One region of the Nitrogeniibacter aestuarii genome, then DNA from elsewhere that is predicted to be linked to it. Evidence: predicted binding sites of a transcription regulator. Region 1 holds the regulator's gene; each other region holds the start of a gene.
What was found. The regulator FliA, encoded in region 1, starts transcription of late flagellar genes. The targets are predictions, from matches to a motif close to CTAAAGTTNNNNNNNNNNNNGCCGNTA.
Positions count from the first base shown of each region.

Region 2: the regulator FliA is predicted to act here: its motif matches at 3,504-3,530, upstream of J0W34_RS07720 (flagellin N-terminal helical domain-containing protein).
Region 3: the regulator FliA is predicted to act here: its motif matches at 2,712-2,738, upstream of motA (flagellar motor stator protein MotA).

Region 1 covers NZ_CP071321.1:2,941,557-2,946,970, reverse strand. Annotated here, with positions in the region: gene flhA (flagellar biosynthesis protein FlhA) at 1-852, shown strand, start outside; gene flhF (flagellar biosynthesis protein FlhF) at 990-2,480, shown strand; gene J0W34_RS13665 (MinD/ParA family ATP-binding protein) at 2,482-3,276, shown strand; gene J0W34_RS13660 (RNA polymerase sigma factor FliA) at 3,421-4,188, shown strand; gene J0W34_RS13655 (flagellar motor protein) at 4,214-4,954, shown strand; gene J0W34_RS13650 (ArsR/SmtB family transcription factor) at 5,020-5,364, shown strand; gene J0W34_RS13645 (arsenate reductase ArsC) at 5,372-5,414, shown strand, end outside.
Region 2 covers NZ_CP071321.1:1,660,842-1,666,255, forward strand. Annotated here, with positions in the region: gene fliD (flagellar filament capping protein FliD) at 1-1,195, opposite strand, end outside; gene J0W34_RS07710 (flagellar protein FlaG) at 1,206-1,658, opposite strand; gene J0W34_RS07715 (flagellin N-terminal helical domain-containing protein) at 1,751-2,542, opposite strand; gene J0W34_RS07720 (flagellin N-terminal helical domain-containing protein) at 2,648-3,436, opposite strand; gene J0W34_RS07725 (glycosyltransferase) at 3,716-5,414, opposite strand, start outside.
Region 3 covers NZ_CP071321.1:2,806,194-2,811,607, reverse strand. Annotated here, with positions in the region: gene J0W34_RS12995 (putative bifunctional diguanylate cyclase/phosphodiesterase) at 1-1,508, shown strand, start outside; gene flhD (flagellar transcriptional regulator FlhD) at 1,674-1,991, shown strand; gene flhC (flagellar transcriptional regulator FlhC) at 2,010-2,567, shown strand; gene motA (flagellar motor stator protein MotA) at 2,829-3,683, shown strand; gene motB (flagellar motor protein MotB) at 3,709-4,803, shown strand; gene J0W34_RS22285 (methyl-accepting chemotaxis protein) at 4,924-5,414, shown strand, end outside.

The DNA.
Region 1 (5,414 bases):
AATGCGTACCGCGTGGCCCTCAAGGGTGTGGAAGTGGGTAGCGGCGAGGCCTATCCGGGGCAGCTCCTGGCGATCAATCCGGGGCGCGTGTCCGGCACGCTGACCGGCCGCGATACAACCGACCCGGCATTCGGCCTGCCCGCTGTGTGGATCGACGCCGGGCAACGGGAGCAGGCGCACGCGCTGGGTTACACCGTGGTGGACGCGAGTACGGTGGTGGCGACGCATCTCAACCATGTCATCCTCGAACATGCTGCCGAGTTGCTGGGGCGTCAGGAGACGCAGGCCTTGCTCGATCACATTGGCAAGGAAGCGCCCAAGCTCGTCGAAGATCTTGTGCCCAAACAACTGCCCCTGGCTTCGGTGCAACGTGTGCTGCAGAACCTGCTCGAAGAAGGGGTCAATATCCGCGATACCCGCACCATCATCGAGACCCTGGCAGAACATGCGCCGCACGTTCAGGACGCACTGGAACTCACCACGCGGGTCCGTCAGGCGCTTGGCCGTGCCATCGTCCAGGGGCTTTTCCCCGGCCATTCCGAAGTTCAGGTGCTGGCACTGGATCCGTCCCTCGAGCGTGTGCTGATGCAGGCCGTCTCGGCGGGCGGTGGTGATGGTGGGGCGATCGAGCCCGGGCTTGCGGACACCTTGCTTCGTCAGACGGCCGAGTTGGCCGAGCGCCAGGAGAGCACGGGCCTGCCGCCGGTGCTGCTGGTGCCGGCGCCGCTGCGCTGGCTGCTGTCTCGCTTCCTGCGTCGGTCGGTGCCGTCGCTCAAGGTGGTGGCCAACACCGAGGTACCGGAGAACCGCATGATCCGCGTGACCGGGATGGTGGGTGCTCCGATCGCCTGACGGGGGACCATGTCCTTTTGAAAGAATAAGGGGGGCAGACCCCCTTTTTTCCGCCCTTTTGCTGGACAGGGTGCTCTCCATAATGAAGTCATGAAAAACGCGCCCGCCGTTTGGGCGTGACGGCTTCGGAGAGCCCCATGAACGTCAAGCGATATTTTGCCCAAACCGCCCGCGAGGCCCTGCGTCAGCTCAAGGAGGAGCTCGGTGCCGATGCCATCGTGCTGTCCAATCGGTCGGTGGACGGTGGTGTCGAAATCGTTGCGCTGCCAGCCGATGCGGTGGATCTGCTGCATCAGGCTGCGGCACCGAAGCCCGCGCCCAAGCCCAGGGTTCAGGCACCGGTTGCCCCGGTGGCCGTTCAGGTGGACGAGCAGGAGGCGGACGATGGGGATTACCGTCTTCAGCTCAGTGCCGCGCGTCGACGCCCGACACCTCAGCGTCCGACACCTCAAAGCGCAGCCCCTGAAGGGCGTGTGATTCGCCCGTTCAATCCGCCGCGAATCGAATCTGCGCGCGCCGATGCGAAGCGCCCCACGCTGGCTGAGCGCGCTGCGGCACAGGATGTCGAGTCGAAAGCGGCCCAGCGCTCCGGCAGCGATATGCAGCGGCCGGTAGCGGCCAGACCGGCGGCGAATCCGAGCAACGTTGAGCCGAAAGGCTTTGAGGAGTCCGCGCGGATTCGCGAGCTTCAGGCCGCCAACAAGCAGCTCATGGAAGAGATGGCCGGCATTCGGGGCATGCTCGAGCGTCAGCTTGCGGCCTTTGCCTGGGGCGAGCAGGGCCGTCAGGCGCCGGCGCGCACCCGCATGGTCGGTGAATTGCTCGAATGCGGTTTTTCAGCCCAACTGGCCCGCACCCTGTGTGAAGCGGTGGAGGCCGAGGCCGAGCTGGCGGCTGCGCGCAATGCCGTCAAGACGGCGCTCAATCGCAGCCTTCGTGCCATGTCGAATGACGCAGACGTCATCGACCGGGGTGGCGTATATGCGCTGGTCGGCCCGACCGGCGTCGGAAAAACCACCACGGCGGCCAAGCTCGCTGCCCGCTGCGTGGTGCGACATGGTGCCGACAAACTGGCCCTGATTACCACCGATGGCTACCGGATCGGAGCGCACGAGCAGCTGCGCATCTACGGCCGCATTCTGGGGGTGCCGGTGCACGTGGTGCGCGATGCGGCGGATCTGCGTCAGACACTGGCTGAACTGAAGAACAAGCACATGGTGCTGATCGACACGGTCGGCATGAGCCAGCGTGACCGCATGGTGGCCGAGCAAGCCGCCATGTTGTTGGGCGCCGGTAACGTCAAGCGGCTGCTGCTGCTCAATGCCACCAGCCGCGGCGACACGCTCGATGATGTGGTGCGTGCCTACGACGGCCCCGATCTGGCTGGTTGCATTCTCACCAAGGTGGATGAAGCCGCCTCATTGGCACCGGCCATCGACGTGGCAGTGCGCAACGACCTGGAAGTGTTCTACGTGGCCAATGGTCAGCGGGTGCCAGAAGATCTGCATCTGCCCAACCGCGCCTACTTGCTGCACCGGGCCCTCAAGGCCGTGGATGGCGACTCTCCCTATCACCTCAAGGGAGACGAAGCGGGATTGCTGATGGCCGGCGCCGGCCTGGGAGCCTGACATGATCGACGGCCGTGAAGATCAGGCAGCCGGCCTGCGTCGGCTGTTCAGAAAATCGCCGCCCACCGTGGTGGCCATGTTTGCCACGGGGCACAAGGCGCAGCTGTCCGCTGCCCGTGCGGTCACCGAGATCGGCAAGCAGGCGCATCGCGTGCTGGTGCTTGATGAAGCGGCGGGTGAAGCCAGTCTGGCGGATATCTGGGGCCATGCGCCGGCCAAAGACCTGTTGCACGTACTTGATGAGCGCGAGACGGTCGATGGCCTCGTGCTGCCCGTCGAGGGGCTGATGGGGCGTTTGCCCATCACCGCGGCGGCCATGGCCATGCCTTTGCTCGATGACGAGCGACGGGCCAGTCTGCTCGGCACCATCCGCCATCTGCAGCGGCGCACGCGATTCATGATGGTTCACGCCTCACCCGCGAGTCTGGATGCGCCGTCGCCTTTCGTGTTTGCAGCCCCCAAACGGCTGGTTGTCGTCGAAGCCAGCGGTCGTGGCGTCACCGAGGCCTACGCGTGCATCAAATCTCTCGCTGCGCTTGGCGCAGGTGCGGTGCATGTGGCCGTGGCGCGCGCCAAGGATCGCGCCGACGCGCGCAGCATGTTTGCCCGTCTTGAAGATCTCGTTCGCGCACGGGTGGGCATCCCCCTGGCGTGGGCCGGTGAAATCGAACGCGATGCGCTGGCGGACGCCTTGTTGCACGATGCCGGGCGTATGCCGCCGGCCGAAGCGGAGGCGGCCTTCCTGCGCCGGCTTCAAGGCTGGAAGCAGGGCGGATTGCAGTCGGCGCGCATGTGAATGGGAAATACGGGGAATAAATCGCCTTTTTCCACCCGTCGGTTTGCCGGGCAATGCGGAAAATGGGAACCATCGGGCTTCATGGCTTATGCCGCGAAGCGGTTTGAGCCCCCCACAGGGCATTGAGAAAAGACAGGTCAGCGAATGTATACCGCATCCGGCACTCTCGATCGGGACCAACTGGTGACGCACTATGCACCGCTGGTCAAGCGCATCGCCTATCACCTGATGGCCAAATTGCCGGCCAGTGTGCAGGTGGATGACATCATCCAGAACGGCATGATTGGCCTCCTGGACGCCATCAGTCGCTACGAAGAAGGCTTGGGCGCCCAGTTCGAAACCTATGCGGTGCAGCGTATCCGCGGATCGATGCTCGACGGCCTGCGTGAAAACGACTGGTTGCCGCGCAGCCTGCGTCGCGACATGCGTCGGATCGAAGGCGCCATCCACGAGCTTGAACAGACACACGGTCGTCCGCCGACGGAGAAGGAACTGGCCGACGCCATGGACATGACCCTGCCCGAGTATCAGAAGATGCTGCAGGACGCACGCGGGCATCAGCTGGTGTATTTCGAAGATTTCACCGAAGGCAGCGATGACGACTTTCTTGAGCGTCACGCCGCCGGGCATGAAGGCGACCCGCTGGATGCCTTGCTCGACCAGAACATGCGTGATGTGCTCGTTCAGGCCATTGACGATCTGCCCGAGCGCGAAAAGCTGGTCATGGGCCTGTATTACGAGGAAGACCTCAACCTGCGCGAGATCGGCGAAGTGCTGGGTGTGTCCGAGTCCCGCGTGTGCCAGTTGCACAGTCAGGCGGTCGCGCGCCTTCGTTCCCGCATTCACGGCACCAAGGCAGCGCCCAAGGCCCGCCGTGGCCGTCCGCCCAAGAGTGCCACCAAGGCGGCTTGAGCGGAGGCTCTGAACCCACGTGCGTATGGACAGCATCAGCCTCATCGGCCTGACCATCGGCATTGCCGCCATTCTTGTGGGGCAGATGCTCGAAGGGGGTCACATCAGCTCCCTGGTTCAACCCACGGCCTTCATGATCGTCATTGGCGGCACCCTGGGCGCCGTCATGCTGCAAAGTCCGTTGCGTGTGTTCAAGGACGGCATGCGCATGATCAAGTGGATTTTCGTTCCGCCCGAATCATCCCATCAGCAGCTGATCGAACAGATCGTCGGCTGGAGCAACGTGGCTCGCCGCGAAGGCCTGCTGGCGCTTGAAAACCAGATGGAACTGGTGGAAGACCCGTTTGCCAAGAAAGGCATCGAACTGCTCATCGACGGTATGGAGCCTGACCGTCTGCGGGAGGTGCTCGAGGTCGAAATCGATGCCTGGGAGTCGCGCATGAAGCTGGGCGCCCGCATCTGGGAAGCCGCGGGCGGCTACGCACCCACGATCGGCATTCTCGGGGCCGTGATGGGGCTCATCCATGTGATGGAAAATCTCTCCGACCCGGCCAAGCTCGGGTCGGGCATTGCGGTCGCGTTCGTGGCGACCATCTATGGTGTCGGATCTGCCAACCTGGTGTTTCTGCCGGCGGCCAAGAAGCTGTTGGCCCATGTCAGCACCCTGGTGTCGATGAAGGAGCTGTTTCTCGATGGACTGGTGGGAATTGCGAATGGCGACAATCCCCGCATTATCGAGCGGCGGCTCCAGGGTTACGACGTCTGAAGAGAAGCGCATGAGTTACAAACGACGGTCACACGACCGTCGTTTTTTATTGGTAGAATATTTCAATGATTATTGAAACGTTCACCACCGAAAGCGCAGTCCCCGCGCTCACTGCTCTGGCTCAGCCGACGCGTCTGGCGGTTTTTCGCCTGCTTGTGCGCCATGGGCGCGCGGGGCTGCTCGCTGGCGAGTTGGCCAGCCAGCTTGACGTTGCGCCCAACGCCTTGTCATTTCATCTCAAGTCCTTGGCTCAGGCGGGCCTGGTCTCCTCGGCGAACGAAGGTCGGCATGTGCGCTACGCGGCCAACGTGGACACCATGCAGCAACTCATCGAATTTCTCAGTGCCGAATGCTGTCAGGGCAATCCTCAAGCCTGCTTCGGCGAATCCACGATTTCCTCAAAGTGTTGATGTCCTCATGAACGTACTGATTCTGTGCACGGGTAATTCAGCCCGTTCCA
Region 2 (5,414 bases), 1.3 Mb from region 1:
CTTCGATGCCGGACATGGACGATTCGATGCCGGTCACGCGGCTGTCGAGCAGTCCGTCGGTGTCGGTAAAGGCGCTGGCCATGTCGTCGAAGGCCGTGCCATAGGCGCCGAGTGCGCCGACCACGCCGTTGAAGTCGGAAGCGACCGCGTCTTCAAGCTTGCTTTTGTTCAGGGTCAGCGTGCCATCCTGCGTCAGCTCGATGCCCATCGAATAAAGGTATTCGAAGGCGCTTCCCGAGAGGCTGGACGGCGGCTGTCCGATGGCATCGCGCATGCGCCCGAGCAGGGTGCGCATGGTCGAATCACCATTGAGGGGCTCGCCTTCCTTCGTCTCCGAGTTGTAGGCCGTTTTCGACCCGATTTCCGTCTTGAGGGCGTTGTAGGCGTCGACAAAGGCTTGGGCCGAATCGGCGATGCCCGAGGTGTCGCGGGCGACATCCAGTGTGCTCGTGCCCAGGGCCTTGGCCGAAATGGTCACGTTCGGAATCGCCGAGGTGATCTGGTTGCTTTGCGAGGTGACGGTCTCGCCTTCGACCTGGATGATCGAATTGGCCGCCGCGACCGCATTCGGGTTGGCGCCATCGAAGGTGCCCAGGCTGGTGAGGTTCGCGTCGCCACTGGTGACCGACAGGGTGAAGGCATTGTCGGTGCCGGTCTCGCGCGAGGTGAGCACCAGGCGGCTGCCCGAATCGCCGTTGACGATCGTTGCGCGCACGCCGATGTCGGCGTCGTTGATGTCGTTGGCAATATCCTGCAGCGAGTTGCCGGTGCTGGAAATGGTGACATCCTGGGTGGTGCCGTTGATGTTGAAACTCAAGGTGCCGGAGCCGAAGGTGTCGGTGCTGCCATACAGCGAGGAGAACGACTTCTGCGCGGCGGCCAGCTGCTGCACGTTGACGCTGTAGCTGCCTTCGCGCGCAAAGGTGCCCGCCGTGGCAGACATGACGTCAGCGTCGCCGGCCGTGGCCTGATAGGCGGCCAGTGCGTTCGGATCGCCCAGCGTCTTGGCGGAAGACTGCAGATCGGCCAGCCGGCTGCGGATGGTTCCCAGGGCCGAGATCTGCGCCGAGAAGGCGCTTTCCTTGGCATTGAGCAGCGTCAGCGGACGTCGCTCAAGCGCCATCAGCTGTGTGACAAGGCTGTTGGAATCGATGCCTGAGCCGATTCCCAGCGAAGAAATGGTTCCGGTGGCCATGACGACCTCCTTAAGCCTTTTGCTCTAACAGCAGACCGGCCCGGATGGATTCGATCTGCTCGCTCAGTGCATCGGCGATTTTCAGAAACTCTTCCGATGGAATCTGACGGATGACTTCATCGGACTTGCTATCGATGATGCGCACCACAACCGCATCGTTGCCGTCGTGCAGCGAGAACGCGATGTCTCGTGCCTGCGAGGGCAGCGCGCTTTGCGCACGGTCGAGGGCCTCTTTCAGCTTCTCGGGGTCGAACCCCTGTTTGTTGGACTCTTCGGCGGCGGCTGCGTTCGCTTCAGCTTCGGCGGCGCGTGCTTCTGCGCGTGCTTCCCGGGCGGCCACATCGGGCGAGATCTCCGACGGCGCCATCGCAGCGTCGCGCTGCCGCACGGTGGCGGCCCCCGATGCCTGCGCCGCAGAACTCACGATCTGCGGGCTGGTGATGGAAGTCGATTGGATAGCCATCTCTTACTCCTGTCCCAACGCTCCGGGGGGCAATTTCGCCGCCCCGGGTCGAATGTGCCGGCAGCACTTGCCGGTGATGCCGCCGCACGGCCTTAGCCGAGCAGCGACAGTACGTTTTGCGGCACGGCGTTCGCCTGAGCCACCATTGCAGTTCCCGATTGCTGCAGGATCTGGGAGCGGGTCAGGTTGGCCGTTTCCGCGGCAAAATCGGCATCCATGATTCGGCTGCGGGCGGCGTACTGGTTTTCGCGTGCCGTCTCGAGCTGCTGGATGGTGAAAGTCAGACGTCCCATCACACCGCCGATGGTGGCGCGGTTCGATGCGATCGTGTTCAGCGCGGTATCGATGGCCGTGATGGCCGTGGCTGCGCCGGCAGAGGTCGCAATGGAACCGCCGGGGGCCGCCGTGCTGGCAAAGGTTGCGTTGATCGAGTCGCCTGCGGCGGCGCCGACCTGGAAGCTGAAGGTGCTGAACACCGAGGTGTTGTTCAGCTTGGCCGCGCCTTGCAGACGGGTCAGTTCGGCATCGAGCTGGGCGTATTCCGAGTTCAGATAGCCGCGCTCGGTATCCGAGATCGTGCCGTTCAATGACTGGACAGCCAGTTCGCGCATGCGCTGAAGCATGTCGGCGGAAGTGCCCAGGGCGCCATCGGCGGTCTGGGCGAAGGAAATGCCATCAGAGGCGTTGCGCATGGCGACGGTGAGGCCACGGGCATCGGCTTCCATTCGCTGAGCAACCGCGAGACCGGCTGCATCGTCCCGGGCGCTATTGACGCGCAAACCGGAGGACAGGCGTTGCAGTGAGGTGGCCAGGCCGTCCTGACTGCGGTTGAGGTTACGCTGGGCGTTCAGTGAATAGATGTTGGTGTTGATGATCTGAGGCATGACGATCTCCTGTGGTCGGGCTTTTCGACAGGCCGGCGTGACTGCATTTTCGTGTCACGCCGGCCTGCTGGTTTCAGTTCGCCCGATCCACTGCGAGGGAGACCCTTACAGCAAGGACAGGACGTTTTGCGGCACGCTGTTGGCTTGCGCCACCATGGCTGTACCCGACTGCTGCAAGATCTGTGCCCGTGTGAGGTTTGCCGTTTCCGCGGCGAAATCCGCATCCATGATTCGGCTACGTGCAGCGTACTGATTCTCGCGTGCCGTCTCGAGCTGCTGGATGGAGAACCCGAGGCGACCCATCACACCACCGATGGTGGCGCGGTTGGAGGCCACGCTGTTCAGTGCGGTGTCGATGGCAGAAATTGCCGTGCCGGCAGCCGTCGAAGTGCTGATGTTGCCGGTCGGTGCCGCCACACTGGTGAAGGTCGCGGAGATGGTGTCGCCGGAGGCGGCACCCACCTGGAAGCTGAAGGAACTGAACACGGACTGGTTGTTCAGTTTTGCCGCGCCCTGCAAGCGGGTCATTTCGCTCTGAAGCTCGGTGAATTCCGAGTTCAGGTAGCCGCGCTCGGTGTCCGAGATCGTGCCGTTCAATGACTGGACTGCCAGTTCGCGCATCCGCTGGAGCATGTCTGCGGAGGTCGACAGAGCGCCGTCAGCGGTCTGTGCGAAAGAAATGCCGTCGGAGGCGTTGCGCATCGCAACCGTCAGACCGCGGGCGTCAGCTTCCATGCGCTGGGCAACTGCCAGGCCGGCTGCGTCGTCACGGGCGCTGTTGACGCGCAGGCCGGAGGACAGACGCTGCAGCGACGTGGCGAGCGTGTCGGAGTTCCGGTTGAGGCTGCGCTGTGCATTCAGCGAATAGACGTTTGTGTTGATGACTTGTGCCATGATTCTTCTCCTGATTAGGACTGCAAGAGCACTTGATGACGGTGTGTTCCGTGGCTCTTGCCCCTACCTACGGCGGCAAGTTGTGAAACTGAAGGCAATTTTTGCCGGCAAGAAAGTCCGTAAAACCCTGTGCCATAAAGGGAAGTGGCTCCACTGCCCCGAGGCGTGATGGCACCTTTTCAGCACTGTGAGTGCCCCGGCTGCCGCAAGGGGCGACGGTGCCCGAAAGCAAGCGACCGCCCCGGTGGGCGGTCGCAATTTCAAGACGTGGCGCGGGTTTCAGGGCAGGTGGTGCGAGAGCCAGTCATCAACATGCTCTTCGAGTATGTAGTCGGAGATGACCCACTCGCGCAATGCATCTCCAGCACGCTGTGCTGCGTCCGGATCGCTCACATGGGCGCGTATGGCGTCCACCCAGGCCGCGGTGTCGTCCGTGACGCGCGTCACGGGTGCACTGCGATATGGCGTGACATCGGAGCACACCACGGGCCATCCCAGAATGCCGTAGTCGAGAAGCCGGAGATTGCTCTTGGCGTCGTTGAAGGGGTTGGCCTCAAGGGGGGCGACCGCCAGATCCAGATTCAGGCTGGCGAGTTTTTCCGGGTAGGCATCGTAGGGCACCCAGCCGTGATGCTCCTTGATATACGGGCGCAGGGACGGGGGGCACATGCCGAAGAACACCCAGTCCACTTCCTGGCTGGTCTGGCGAACCGCGTCCTCGATGATCGCCAGGTCGCCAGCGTGCTGGAACGCGCCGGCCCAGCCGACCCTCGGCTTGGGCCCCGTCTGGCGTTGCGAGCTCAGATGACCCCAGCGCGACCATTCGACCCGGTTCGGTACCACCCGGATGTCGTCGATCATGTGGCGCGCAAATTCGGCCAGCGGCTCGGTGGACACGACCAGCCGATCACACATGGACAGACATTGACGGACGAAGCTGCGGGTTTCGCGGGACCAGAACTCGAACATGTCGCTTTCGCGCGGGACGGCCGTGCACAGGTCGTCGAGCAGCCCGATGATGGGCAGGTCGGGCAGGTGGGTCCGTATCTGGCGCAGCGACGGGACCTGCTGTTTGGTGGTCGGATTGTGAATCAGCAAGCTGTCGATGCGGCCGGCCCGCGCCAGTTCGATGACACTCAAGGTGCGACGCTGATCGTGGGAAGGCGGCTCGATGATGGCCGCCTGCGCCTTGCCCTGCTGGCGCGCTGCCCGCAAAGGCGCCACCGCGCGAAACTCCCCGGCACCCTGGACGACGTCGGCCACGACATGGGCCACATCCGTGGGGACGGCATGCCAGGGCGGGACGAAGCTGGCGTCGGGGGTGATGATTCTTCCGTCAAGACGCAGATTGAGGTTCCACGCAGAATCGCGCGCGAGCGCGGGGAGGTAGGTGTCGAGCAGATCCGTGCGCTCGCGGGCAAGCCCGAGTGTGCGCTCGCTGCGCTGATTGAAGTACTCGCGCTCGTCGGTGGTGTCGATGGCCGGCAGACCGACGTCGTAATGGGCAATCGTGGTATTGGGCGTCCACACCAGGCGACCGTTGCGCCCGAGTCTGGCGCTCAGATCGACGGTGGCGTCGCGCAGCCCGTAGTGCTCGTCAAACCCGCCCGTGGCGTCGAAACGCGCCTTTGAGGTGAGCAGGCAGGCGCTGTCCAGCACATTGAAGTTCTGCACCAGCTGCAGTCGGCCAAGATAACCCGGATAGTTGAGCGACACCGCGTCCGATTCGGGCGATGCGATGCCCGGTTCGAGGCCGAAGATGCTGCCGGCCATGGTGAGTTCGTCCTTGCCGGGCTTTGCCTGGCGGGGTGCGACCGCCGCCACGTCCGGGCGTTGAGCCACGGCCATGAGGGTGTCGAGCCAGTGCGTCGAGATGATCTGGGTGTCGTGCTGCAGGAAGACCAGGTACGGCGCATCGGCCTGCGCCGCGCCGGCGTTGAACAGGCGCGACAGATTCCACGGACCTTCGAGACGCACA
Region 3 (5,414 bases), 140 kb from region 1:
TGCTCAAACACAGCGGCCGCGACATTCCCTTCATCATCCATTCGGGGCATATTGCCGACGAACTGGCCACCTCGGCCATGTACGACGGCGTGCACGATGTGATCGAAAAGGGGCGCTACGAGCGTCTCGTGCCGGTCATCGAACGCGAACTGCGCGGTGCCGAAGCGCGTCGTGCAGCCCGCCAGGCTGACGACCGCATCCAGCGCCTGGCCAACTTCGACAAGCTGACGGGCCTGCCCAACCAGCACATGTTCTGCGAGCGTGTGTCCGCCTGGCTCGATGAGGCTGCCGAGCGTGGGCGCTCGGCACGCGGGGCGCTGCTGACGGTGGACATCGACCGCTTCTTGCGTGTGAATGCCAGCTTTGGCTGGGAGGCCGGCAACGAGGTGCTGCGTCAGGTCAGCCTGCGGCTCGACGAAGTGCTCAATGCCGACGTGATCCTGGCGCGCCTGGGAGGCAACGCCTTTGGCGTGTTCGTGCCGGGCATCGGCGAGCGCGCCAGTGCCGAGGTGTTCGCCCGCTGGATCATGAAAGCCTTCGAGGCGCCTTTTGTCAAAGACGGCATCGAACTGTTTCTCACCCCCAGTATCGGCATCTCGCTGGTGCCAACCGATGGCACGCAGATCTACGATTTGCTGATGCACGCGGAGACCGCGAGCGCCAAGGCAAAGCAGGGCGGGGGCAATGCCTATCGCTTCTATGATCGGGCCATGAACACGGCCTCTGCCGAGCGGGTCGCGCTTGAGGCGGATCTGCGTCACGCGGTGGAGCGCAGCGAGCTGTTTCTCGAGTTTCAACCGGTCATGGATGCGGCGAGCGGGCGCATTGTCAGTGCCGAGGCGCTGGTGCGCTGGAATCATCCGCGACTGGGCCGGATTCCGCCTGACCGATTCATTTCCATTGCCGATGAATCCGGACTGATCGTCGACATTGGCGAATGGGTGATGCGCGAGGCGGCTCGCTGCTGCCGCTTGTGGCACCAGGCCGGTTTCACCGACATGCATGTGTCGATCAACGTGTCGGCCATCCAGTTCGCGCAACCGAAGTTGCTCGAAACGGTGCGGGACACCTTGCGCCAGACGCGCCTGCGGGCCGAAAGCCTGATGCTGGAGATCACCGAATCCTCCCTGATGCAGGACGCCGAATCCACTGCCGGCATGCTGCGCGCGCTTCACAACATGGGGGTGCGCATTTCGGTGGATGACTTCGGCACCGGTTACTCGTCGTTGTCCTACCTCAAGCGCTTTCCCATCGACGTGATCAAGATCGACCAGTCCTTCGTGCGCGATCTGACCACCGACGAGGAGGACGCGGCCATCGTGCGGGCCATCATCGCCCTGGCGCACAGCATGCGCCGATCGACCATTGCCGAAGGCGTCGAGAGCGAGGCCCAGGTCGAGATCCTGCGGCGCGAGCACTGCGAGTTCTTCCAGGGCTATTACTTCGGAAAACCCATGCAGTCTTCCCTCCTGCTGGAGCGACTCGAGGCTCAGCAAGGCGCCGGCTGACCCACTGGTATCAGGCATCGTGTAGGACAAGTTCTTACATCAAGGGGTAAGACGCTTGTTACGTCATCTTACAAACCCCGCCGATACCGTTACTTTTTGCCTGCCAGCACAATGACCCCCACGATGAAGACAAACGCGAACAACGCGTGACGCCCGGAGGTCTAGATGAATAGCATGGACATGCAGGAAGAAATCAGGGAGCTGAATCTCGCCTACCTGATGCTGGCCCAGCAGATGGTTCGCGAGGATCGCGAAGAAGCCATGTTCCGCCTCGGTATCTCGGCCGAAGTGGCCGAGTTGATCGAAGGTCTCTCCACCTCCCAGATCGCGCGCATGGCCGGTACCCAGATGGTCCTGTGCCGTTTCCGCTTCGACGATACCGCCTTGCTCGACATGCTCACAGGCAAGGGCCGTGACGCGTCGACCTCGGCGCTCCATGCCGCCATTCTTGCTGCCGGACAGCCGGTCGAAAGACTGGCCTGATCACGCGGAGTCGAACCCATGCGTAATAAAAGCGTCCTGGCCGAAGCCGAAGACATCCAGCGTGCGGTGGACATGATCCGCCTCGGTGCACGCATGCAGATGCTCGAATCGGAAACCAAACTCTCCCGCGAACGCCTGCTCAAGCTGTACAAGGAAGTTCGTGGTGTTTCGCCCCCCAAGGGCATGCTGCCGTTCTCGACCGACTGGTTCATGACCTGGCAGCCGAATGTTCACTCGTCCCTGTTCATGTCCTACTTCAGATTCATGAAGGACACGGCAGGGCTCCCCGACCTGGATGCGATTCTCAAGGCCTACCGCCTGTACATGAATCAGATCGAGGCCGAGGGACTGGAAGATGTGCTCAGCCTCACCCGTGCGTGGACGCTGGTGCGCTTCTTCGATGCCGACTTGCTGCAAGAGGCCACCTGCACGTGCTGCGGTGGTAAATACGTCGCGCATGCGTATGACCCGACGCATGAATACGTATGTGGTCTTTGCAACATGCCTTCGCGGGCCGGAAAGGGTCGCCGCTCCAAGAAGGCAACTGCAGCTGATCGTAGTACTGCCATGGTCTGACCTCCTCCTTGCTCAGCAAGGGGTTCCATACCGCCGGTTCCACCGGCGGTTTTTTTTTGCCCGCCAGTATCCGGGCATACGCATCGGGACCGTGCGCACCATGCTGGATGCCCCGTTGGGCGGGGGCTTCTCCCTGTTCGGGCGCTCAAGTTTTGCGTGGCAGTGTCGATAGCAGGAGGGAAGGCGGGGCCGTGCCAGCAGGTGCGCCCCGGAGAGGGTCTACCGACCGCCTGATCGATCAGAAGAACAAGGGTTGTGGCGATGTTTCTCATCATCGGATACGTGATCGTACTTGCAGCTTCGCTGGGCACCTACGCGGTGCACGGCTCCCTGGCCGCCCTGTGGGTGCCGACCGAATACGTCGCCATTGTCGGGCTGATGATCGGGGGGTTCGTGGCGGGCAACGGCATCAAGGCGATCAAGGGGACGGTCGCGGCACTCCCCGGCGTCCTCAAGGGCTCGCCCTATAACAAGCAGTACTACATGGACGCTCTGGCGCTCATGTACGAGATTCTCTCGAAGGTACGAAAGGAAGGCCTGATGTCCATCGAAGCGGACATCGAAAACGCGGAAGCCAGCGCCATCTTTTCCAAGTACCCCAACTTCCTGCATGACCACCATGCCTGTGAATTCCTCACGGACTACCTGCGGATGATGGTGGGCGGCAACCTCAATGCCTTCGAGATTGAAAACCTCATGGACATGGAGATCGAGACCCACCATGTGGAGGCTCACGGCCCGGCACATGTGGTCTCGAAGGTCGCGGACTCCGTTCCTGCCTTCGGTATCGTGGTGGCGGTGATGGGCGTGGTGAACGTGATGGGTTCGGTGGGCCAGCCGCCGGCCGTGCTCGGCAAGATGATCGGTGGTGCGCTGGTCGGTACCTTCCTCGGTATTCTCGTCTCCTACGGTTTCGTCGCGCCGATCGCCGGCCAGATGGAACAGAAGGTGGAGGAGAGCGGCAAGATCTACGAGGTCATGAAAGTGGTTCTGCTGGCCAGCATGAACGGCTACGCGCCGCAGGTGGCCATCGAATTCGGCCGCAAGGTGCTGTTCTCCGGTGATCGTCCGACCTTCCTCGAGCTGGAGGAAGACGTCAAGAGTCGCAAGGGTTGATGCGCGAGGCTGACGGGACGTAACCATGAGTGACGATACCCAACAACCCATTGTCGTCAAGAAGATCAAGAAGGGCGGCGGTGGCGCTCACGGGGGGGCGTGGAAGATCGCCTACGCCGACTTCGTGACCGCCATGATGGCCTTCTTCCTGCTCATGTGGCTGCTCGGCTCGACGGCCCAGGGCGATATGGAAGGCATCGCCGAGTTTTTCCAGAATCCCCTCAAGGTTTCAATGGAAGGCGGCTCCGGCTCGGGTGACAGTTCCAGCATCATCAAGGGGGGCGGGGAAGACCTCACCCGCTCGGTGGGGCAGGTCAAGCGCGGCGATGTCGAGGGGCGCAAGAGCATCAACCTGGATGCGGCGCGCGATCCGGCGGATCAGTCCAAGTCGACCGACGCCGTGGTGGTGGAATCCAATGGCGAGTTCGAGCAGCGCGAGCGCGCCCAACTGATCGACCTGAAAGGTCAGATCGAAGCGCTGATCGAAGCCAGTTCCACCTTGCGATCCATGCGCGAGCAGTTGCTCATGGACATGACCACCGAAGGGCTTCGCATCCAGATCGTGGATGAAAAGAACCGGCCCATGTTTGCCTCGGCCAGTGCGCGTCTGCAGCCCTACACCAAGGAGTTGCTGCAGTCGATCGGTCGGGCGCTCAACAGCGTTGATAACCGGATCAGTCTCTCGGGCCATACTGACGCGAGCCAGTACGCGGGCGGCGATCGGGGCTTCTCCAACTGGGAGCTGTCTGCCGATCGTGCGAATGCCTCGCGGCGGGAAATGGTGGCCGGCGGGCTCGACGATGGCAAGGTGATTCGTGTGGTCGGTCTGGCCGACATGATTCCGCTCAAACCCGACGATCCGCTTGATCCGACCAATCGTCGCATCAGCATCATCGTGCTCAACAAACGCACGGAGGAAGGCCTGATCGGGGCCCCACGAAACGTTCAGGTCGGTCAGCAACAGCCGATCAGCGCCACTCAGATTCGCGATGGCCTGCGACCGTCGATCGCGCCCTCACTGGCGCCTGCTGCCGAGCCTGTTCTGCCGATGCCGCCAGAGCGCTCCCGTGGTACGGGTGAACCGCTCAAACCCCGCATCGTGATGCCTTCGCAAAGGTAATTCCGTAAGGGTAGTGCTGCCGAACTTCCTTACGTTCTTTGTCGCTCTAAAGTCAAGGTCGTAATTGACGTTATATCGCCCAGAAGTATCAATCGGAATCACACAAGAGAACTTCGTTCAATGTTCAATACACCCGTCAAAAAGCTCATTGGTGGTGCCTTCTGGACCGCAATCGTGGGCGGCGCCATGTCTGTGGCGCCAGGGCTGAGTGGGCAGGTGTTTCTTGCTGCCGGGGCCACCGCGCTGGGATGGGCTGTCGTGCTCTGGTTCGGCAACAAGACCGAGAGCGCGCCCGCATCCGAAGCAATTCGCGTCACGCCCGTGCATCAGAGCGAGTTCGACAACGCGTTTGGCGAGTGTGTGCGCGAATTCAATACCCAGTTCGAATTCATCGAGGGAGAGTCGAATCGTGCCCTCTCGGTGCTCTCGGACGCCATCGAGGAGCTGCTGGGCAGCTTCAACGGAATGAACAGCTCGACCGGCCGGCAGCGGGAAATCGCCATGTCGATCATGTCCAAAGGCGACGGCAACGGGGTGGATTTCGACGAATTCGTGACGGCGACCTCCGCCACCATGCAGAAAATCGTCGATAGCGTCATCGGCAACAGCAA